Regions from separate parts of the Bacillus sp. JJ1609 genome, predicted to be linked through region 1. Evidence: riboswitches for the same ligand, from Rfam matches in the RefSeq annotation. Region 1 holds a riboswitch; the other holds the start of a gene.
What was found. Region 1 has a riboswitch for cyclic di-AMP ahead of V7654_RS07545 (APC family permease). Riboswitches for the same ligand answer to the same signal wherever they lie in the genome.

Region 1 (4,202 bases):
GGAGGGTAACCAGCCTGATATCCGGCTGCCATTCATTCCATTTTTCTTCAAACTTCTTTTCCTCATCTCTTTCAAAAGCAACATAAACAGCAATAATCTGATCTGCAGATAGAGATTTTGCATAGTTTAAAGAATTTTCTACTACATGAGTTATTCCTGCCACAGGAACAATAATGACATTCCCTTCAACAGCAAGAGCAGGTTCACAAGTAGTAATCCTTAGTTGATCTCCAACCGCGTTATAATGTTTTTTAATTCGATGGAACATGAGGATGATGAGTGGCAAAAAGATTAATACCGACCATACCTGTGCAAATTTTGTCAGGAAAAACATAAGCGTGACAATAAAGCTAATGACAGCACCTGTAGAATTAATGATTAATTTAGTAACCCAGCCCTCGGGTTTTTCGCGAATCCATTTAACCATCATTCCCGTTTGTGACAAAGTGAATGGAATGAATACACCGACAGCATATAATGGAATTAAATGTTCTGTTTGCCCTTTAAAGAATACAATTAAAAGTATCGACGCCAATGCAAGAATGATAATACCATTCGAATATCCTAATCGATCCCCTCTGACTGTAAACATCCTTGGAATAAATTTATCTTTTGCAAGATTCACTGCCAGTAATGGGAAAGCTGTATACCCGGTATTTGCAGCAAGGATTAAAATTAAAGCAGTTGTTCCCTGTATGAAGAAATACATGAAATTGCGTCCAAATGTTTCTTCAGCAATTTGCGATACAACAGTTACCTTTTCATTTGGTGCAATACCGTAATAATAAGCCAGGTATACGATTCCCGAAAATAGCAAGGCAAGCAACGCACCCATAGCCGTTAGAGTTTTAGCGGCATTTTTTGGAGCAGGATCTTTGAAATTAGGGATCGCATTTGAAATGGCTTCTACCCCTGTTAATGCCGAACTGCCAGAAGCAAATGCTTTTAACAACAAGAATAATGTTAATCCGGCGACTGGAGTCCCAATAGGTTCATGAAGATTTCCCGAAATATCTCCAGTAACGATTTTGTATAAGCCGACACCTATTAAAATGAATAATGCTAAGACGAATAAATAAACCGGATAGGCCAAAATGCTGGCCGATTCTGTAACACCTCTAAGATTAAGAGTAGTAATAAACAGAACAAATATTATAGCAATAAGGACATTGTAATCATGCAATTCAGGAAAAGCAGAGGTTAAGGCATCTGTACCTGCAGAGACACTTACAGCTACTGTCAATATGTAATCAACTAATAATGAACCGCCTGCAATCAGTCCTGGATTAACACCAAGGTTTTCCTTGGAAACCACATATGCTCCTCCCCCGTGTGGGTAAGCAAAAATAATCTGCCTATATGAAAGAATAAGTGCTGTCAATAATATTAAAACTCCGATTGCTATTGGAATCGAATACCAAAATGCCGCTGCACTGATTGTAAAAAGCACAATCAAAATCTGTTCAGGCCCATATGCAACTGAGGATAAGGCGTCCGAGGAAAGTATCGCCAATGCTTTTGTTTTATTCAGTTTCTGTTCCCCTAATTCAGTTGATTTCAAGGGTCGGCCAATTAAAAACCTTTTTATGGATGAAATCATCAATCGTCACCGCCTAGTATTAATGAAGGTATGTTTCCCAGTTGCTTTAATAAATAAACTTCATTTTTTCGTTAAAAAGGCATAAAAAAATGCCCAAGCCATTATTAATAGACCTGCAGACATAATAATTCCTGTGCCTTACAAGCTCCACCTTCCTTCTCATATAACGCCTGCGAGGTTAGCTGACGGATTCGGGCCATTGAGTAGCCCTACCTAAAAAGGATTCACCCCTGGATCTTGTACCAATCCAATAGTGGTTCCCCCGCACCTTATGGTTTCGGCGATTTAGAAAATTGAAACCGATGATTATCATACTCCTGTGTTATAAAAAAGTAAATATATTTATTTTATTTATAAAAAGTAAAGTGAATATTATCGTATCATGTGTGTATTCTAGTATTAATCCAGATAAATAGGAGGAATAATATGTTTAAAGAAAATGAACCCTTAATATCTGATGAATTTTTAAAAAAGCTTACCGTGGAAATTAACCTGCTATATGGCGGTCCTGACTTTGAAGAAGTTAATCATATGGAGGAAAGTGATAGTAAATAACTACCCCATTTGATTAAAAGAGGTATTAAAAAAGCTGCCAGCTTGGCAGCTTTTTTAGGATCTATGAGGTATATGTTTTAATCACTCCATCCCTCTATCTCCTGAAGGCTTTTTTCCCTGATAAAATTTAGGAGGAATGCTAGATCTTCTGGAAAACCGAAGTCCGTTACATTCATATCACTTAATTTTTTCCACGCTATTTCATGAATCAATCCGTCTGGATCCTGAATCCGCGGTTCTCCACCTGTTATCATCACTTCAAAATATTGGACCTTAATATCAATCCCAAAAGACTTACCTGTTTTTATGTATAAAGGCCTGACGATCTCAACTTCATATCCCGTTTCCTCAAACACTTCCCTGATACAGCATTCTTCAGAAGTTTCATTCAGCTCTACCCCTCCTGCCGGAATAGCCCAAAGCTTTTCTTCATCTTCTTTACCTTGCCGAACCATCAGCACTTCCCCATGATGATTGATACAGACTCCAGCAGAACCTACCCAAAGATCCATACCTGTTCCCCCTATATTGTGAGTTTTTATGGCTATCTCCAATAAGTACTATTTTACAAACGCTAAAATTCCCAGTGCGATAATCAGCAAACCAGCCATCTTATTGACCAGACCTAAATGCGGAGTGATCTTATTTTTAAAAAAGCTGACGATGAAGCTGAGCATTACCCACCATAAGGCTGCACCAAAAAATACTCCGCCAATCAGCGTTACAGCTGTCAAACCTGTATCTGAGCCCTGAACAAATCCCAGTCCCGCAAACATCGCGGTAAAATTAAGGATAGTGACTGGATTTGTAATCATCAATAAGAAGGTGGACAGGTACATGCCCAAATGGCTTTCCCCCTGCAGATTTGCTGCTGAACTGGCTGGCTTTTTCAGAAATGTTTTTACCCCCAGGAAAAATAAAAACGCTGAACCGATCAGCTTCAATAGAACCTGCTGCTCGATCAAAAATGCGGACACTACCGAAAAACCGAATGCGGCGATACTCGCATAAATGATATTCGCCGTCACAGCTCCAAATCCTGTCAGGATTCCTGCCAATCTTCCTCTTGAGAGAACTCTTTGAATACACAGCAACCCGATCGGCCCAACAGGAGCTGATACTGAAAAACCCAGGATGATACTTTTTAGCAATAACATTCTCAATAAATCCTTTCAACAGAGGCATTCCTCCAACACGTCAAGTATAACTTCCTGTGTGATTTGCCCCGCTATTTTCTTGTCCGCTTTGTTCAGCAGCTTTTTCATATTCCCTTTGGAAAACATCAATGTTTATAGTGTCAAAAAAACCTTGCCCTTGTCTGTTCAAGTTTCTCCTTGAATTCAATGAGAAACTTCTTTCGTTCCTCGTAATCCTGAATTTCGCTATCTTTCCACAATTCAAGATCGGCACCTTTATCGATCAGCTCGATCGCCTTCTTTTTAATGCCAATCGTCAATGCCCTATGCCTCATTTGGAGGGCTGCAAGTGAAATATAAAGAATCGATTCATCAGGCTGACGCTCTATGTCATCATCATAATCCTCGAGCTCCTCCAGCCACGATTTCAAGATGATTTTCGCAGCTTTGCGCGGACTCATCCCTTCATCAAGAAGATCGTTCCATTCATCCTGGATATCACATGCCAGATCATCTTCCCACAATCCTGTTCCCCATGCGCCCATCCTGCCCACTCCTTATAAGTTATTTTACGCCACTTGCTTCTCTTTATTTTACTGCATTAGGAAGTGTGTTTCCTTGTGAAATTTTTTTAAATTAAAGCGCATTCTATATGTAGCAAATCTCAAGGGGATTATCGTCCTCCTTTATTCTGCATACCATTGCGTCTTCTTTTTTCAGTTTTTTTTTAGGTAACCAAGAAGCTCATTGGTGCCCTCTCTTTCTAGTTTTTGTTTTTTTAGGTAACCAAGAGGCTTCATTGGTGTTCTCTTTTTCTAGTTTTTGTTTTTTTTAGGTAACCAAGAGGTAGTCATTTGGAAAAGTCTCTTTAGAAAAGAACCCGGATAAACGGTTTCCTACCAACATATAAT
Region 2 (4,202 bases), on a different contig from region 1:
CAGAAAGAAGTTTGCTGCATTATTTTTCAAGCAGCTACGCGAGTGCTTGATTTTTTTTTGGTAAAAATGAAATTGGGAAAGTTTTAATCCCTCTAAAAATCCTCTTCCATCTTCATTTCCTATTTTCAATAAATTTGGCCTTTTATATGTTTGAGTAGCAGGCTGTTATGATTTGCGATAAAATCTGTTATTTCATTAATTTCTTTTATCCTTCTCAATTCCATTATTACTCGCCTCCTCCTGAAACTTTATTTGTTGTCCTGATTTATCCAGCTAATATTGATTCTATTTCCATACATGTTTCATAATTGCCAGGAGAAAATAAACAAAACAACCTTAAGGAGTTCTCCGATGGACCTTAGACTATTTCAGTTAATCAATCAGCTGTCCGGACGCAATTGGGTCGTTGATAAATTGATGATTCTCATTTCCAATAGAATCCGGTATGTATATATTTCGTTTTTAGTTGTTTTTTTGATCAAAAACCGATTTAAAAAGAGGCTAACTGTTGAAACCGGCGGCTCAATCTTTTACACATTATTTATCCATAGTTTATTTAAGTTATTTTTTTATAAACCCCGTCCTTTTAAGAAAAGGCGCGTAGGAATCCTTATCCCCTCGAAGATGGATTCAACCTTCCCAAGCAAACATACACTGCTTGCCTTTGCTGCTTCTACAACCATTTTCATGTATCATCGAACACTAGGTATCTTCATGCTCTTCATGTCTGGACTAACAGGATTCTCAAGGATTTGGGTTGGACATCATTATCCGTCCGATATAATCGGCAGCGCGATTTTAGGCTCCCTTTCCAGCATAGTTACACACATTTTTTCCGGCAATAGATCAGGCGAGGATATCTAACATTTTTTTGCTTTATATTGCATCAGCCAGCTGTCCCGAAGTTCTCCTTCATGCCATTCATGTTTGGGCAAGAATTTATACTTTGGAATCCCACTTTTTCATAACAGGCTATTGCCCTTTCATTCCAGGTTTGCGGATCGACAATAACCAGATCCGCTCCTTTTTGTTCAATTAAATAATTTAACATTGATTGCATTAACAGCTGCCCTATTCCTTTGTTCCAATAGTTTATTTCTCCAATAAATTGATCTGTACCGTATATGATTTCCGATTGGTCTAAACCAAAATCAAAACGATCAGACGGTCCCAATTCATAAAATTGAATATAGCCTATTTCTTTATCCTCAAAAAGAACAATGCATCGTGTTTCATCAGAATCAGATGTAAAAAACACATCCCTAACCATATCTAAATCAAAGGAACGATCCCTTCCCTCAAAAAATTGAAGGACAACAGGATTTGATAGCCATTTAGCTAAAAAATCGGCATCCTTTTTTTCTAATTCTCATACTTTTATCTTTCCACTCTGGAATAACAATAAAAATCCTCCTTATGTTCGGCTTGCTTCTGGTTATTAAAACACTAAATCATCATTAAATCTTGTTCTGCAATTAAAAAATTCCCCTTCCGTTTTCATGAGCATTCACGTTATTTCCTAATGAATTCAATACAAACTAATACTCTGGAAATCAATTAACATTTACATATTAATAATATTGATATAATATAAATCAATATTTACCGCTTAATCTTATTTATAAGAACGGGGGAACCAAACGGCGGTTTCCGCCTGGGGTGAATTCATTACGAAGGGGATTTGTGTTTCCAATTCCTAACCCGACAGCTAACCTCGTCAGCGACTAAGGGAACAGAGGAGAATACTCTGTTAATAGACACCCAAAGTGTCTTTTTTTGCGGAGGAAAGATCTTGTTTCCATTGCCAATTGCTTTTTTAGCATAGAATTTTACAGAAGGTGAGGAAATGCAGATGAAAAAAATCAGTTTAGCTGGTCAAATTTTTATCGGTCTGGTTCTTGGTATTATTGTAGGCGCAGTCTTCTTTGGAAATCCTGCTGTTGCTTCTTACCTGCAGCCGATTGGAGATATTTTTCTCCGATTAATTAAGATGATCGTCGTACCAATCGTTGTTGCAAGTATTGTTGTGGCAGTTGCTGGTGTAGGCGATATTAAGCAGTTAGGTAAAATTGGCGGTAAAACGCTACTTTATTTTGAGGTCATAACTACCATTGCGATCATCGTAGGTATTATCGCTGCAAATGTATTCCACCCTGGAACTGGGGTAAACATGAGCGAGCTTGATAAAACCGATATTGCTAGTTATGTAGATACTGCTGAAACACAGGAAACAAAATCGATGATTACTACATTGGTTGAAATCGTACCTACAAATCCAATTGCAGCAGTTGCTGAAGGCGATATGCTGGCGATCATTTTCTTTTCTCTCGTTTTTGGACTAGGAATCTCCGCAATTGGTGAAAAAGGAAAACCTGTTATCGCATTTTTCCAAGGAACGGCTGACGCAATGTTCTATGCAACAAACCAAATCATGAAGTTCGCTCCATTCGGAGTATTCGCCCTGATTGGGGTTACTGTATCTAAATTCGGCCTTGAATCCTTGATTCCGCTCGGCAAACTGGTCCTGACTGTATATGGAACAATGATTTTCTTTGTAATTGGTGTTTTGGGTCTTGTAGCCAAGCTTGCTGGATACAATATTTTCAAATTAATTTTAACACTAAAAGATGAATTAATTTTAGCATTCTCGACAGCAAGCTCTGAAACTGTTTTGCCTAGAATCATGGATAAAATGGAGAAAGAAGGAGCACCTAAACATATTACTTCTTTCGTTATTCCAACAGGCTATTCCTTTAATCTGGATGGCTCGACACTTTACCAGGCATTGGCTGCGATCTTCATTGCCCAAATGTACGGTATCGATATGAGCATCTCTGAACAAGTATCCTTAATGCTTGTATTAATGGTGACCTCAAAAGGGATCGCCGGAGTTCCTGGTGTTTCCTTCGTAGTTCTTTTAGCAACACTGGGTACGGTCGGACTACCTGTTGAAGGCTTGGCATTCATTGCTGGTATTGACAGGATCCTTGATATGGGAAGAACTGCCGTGAATGTTGTTGGTAATTCCCTTGCTGCAATTGTTATTGCTAAATGGGAAGGTGTCTTCAAACCGGCAAAGACTTCATCAGCTATAAATAAAGCTTCTTAATAGAAACAGATAGCCAGCTTGGTGTAAACCACATGCTGGCTATCTTTATTTAGAGCATCTTATTCCACTGTTTCTATTAAATCACCCAAATAAAACGCAGCAAGCTGCTCCCCCCATGGTGCCATTTCTGTTTCAACAAATCCAGCTTTTTTATATGCATACCGTGCCCCATCATTCTCTGGATGGTAGCCAATCATGATAAATGGAATGTTTGCTGAATTGATACACTTTATCTCTTCCACAATTAAGTTTACAGATGTGGCACCAAATCCTTTGCCTTGATAAGCCTGATCAAGCATCAAACGATATATCCAATAATTATTGTCGTCTGAATCGATTCCATACATTGCAAACCCAATCATCTTTTCTTCGTAATAAATGCCTGATGCCTTGAAATTTTCAAGAAACTGGACCTCTGCAATCGAATATAAATTTGAAGCGATTAAATGCTTCTGCTCCTCTTTAACGGTTAAATCGATGGCTTCTTCCCAGTTTTCTTTTGTAATTGGTTTAAGTGTGACGCCCATTAACAATCTCCCATTCTATTCTCATTTTTCTGATCCTGGTCAGCAATGGCTTCAAAGTCTTCGTCATAAGTCCTGGAAATGACATTCTCGATGTTGACAGTTAGTCTCATTTTTATTCCACCTATATTTGCGATATAATAATTTTCATCATCTATTTCGCTGCAAGGTAGCTAAATTCCTTCCACATTACTATTTTAAAGCTGAGCTTCCTGCAAATATTTGAATTTTCCAACGACCTTTGCTAAAGTTGCTTACAAGAAGGTTTTACCTATACTGATGGTGTTAACTAATATTTCTTCATATTCATATAAATTTGATTTATCTAAGGGAGTGCACATAATGGAAGCAACCTATGTTCAAAAGGATGAAGTAATCGAGTTCATCAGAGCAAACAGAGGGATTTTCGAAGAGAAGTTATTATCAGAAGCTGTAAATGTAGCAACCAAGATCCATGATATTTTGCTGAGAGGCAACATCGACCTTTTAAAAAACGCTGAAAAATTAGTAGGATATATTGTAGAACGGGATGAAGAAAGCTTAATTGCTTTTGCTGAAATAGAGGGCGT

Region 2: it holds a riboswitch for cyclic di-AMP, as region 1 does, so the genes downstream of both, V7654_RS08545 (cation:dicarboxylate symporter family transporter) here and V7654_RS07545 (APC family permease) in region 1, are expected to answer to the same signal.

Annotation. Positions count from the first base shown of each region.
Region 1 is NZ_JBALSS010000006.1:591,620-595,821, reverse strand. Features, by position in the region: gene V7654_RS07545 (APC family permease) at 1-1,600, opposite strand, end outside; cyclic di-AMP (ydaO/yuaA leader) riboswitch at 1,752-1,893, opposite strand; gene V7654_RS07540 (bacitracin ABC transporter ATP-binding protein) at 2,027-2,155, shown strand; gene V7654_RS07535 (NUDIX hydrolase) at 2,233-2,667, opposite strand; gene V7654_RS07530 (LysE family translocator) at 2,716-3,312, opposite strand; gene V7654_RS07525 (MarR family transcriptional regulator) at 3,453-3,836, opposite strand.
Region 2 is NZ_JBALSS010000007.1:140,936-145,137, forward strand. Features, by position in the region: gene V7654_RS08535 (phosphatase PAP2 family protein) at 352-864, shown strand; partial or broken gene V7654_RS08540 (GNAT family N-acetyltransferase) at 887-1,306, opposite strand; cyclic di-AMP (ydaO/yuaA leader) riboswitch at 1,597-1,738, shown strand; gene V7654_RS08545 (cation:dicarboxylate symporter family transporter) at 1,853-3,109, shown strand; gene V7654_RS08550 (GNAT family N-acetyltransferase) at 3,169-3,636, opposite strand; gene V7654_RS08555 (STAS domain-containing protein) at 3,976-4,202, shown strand, end outside.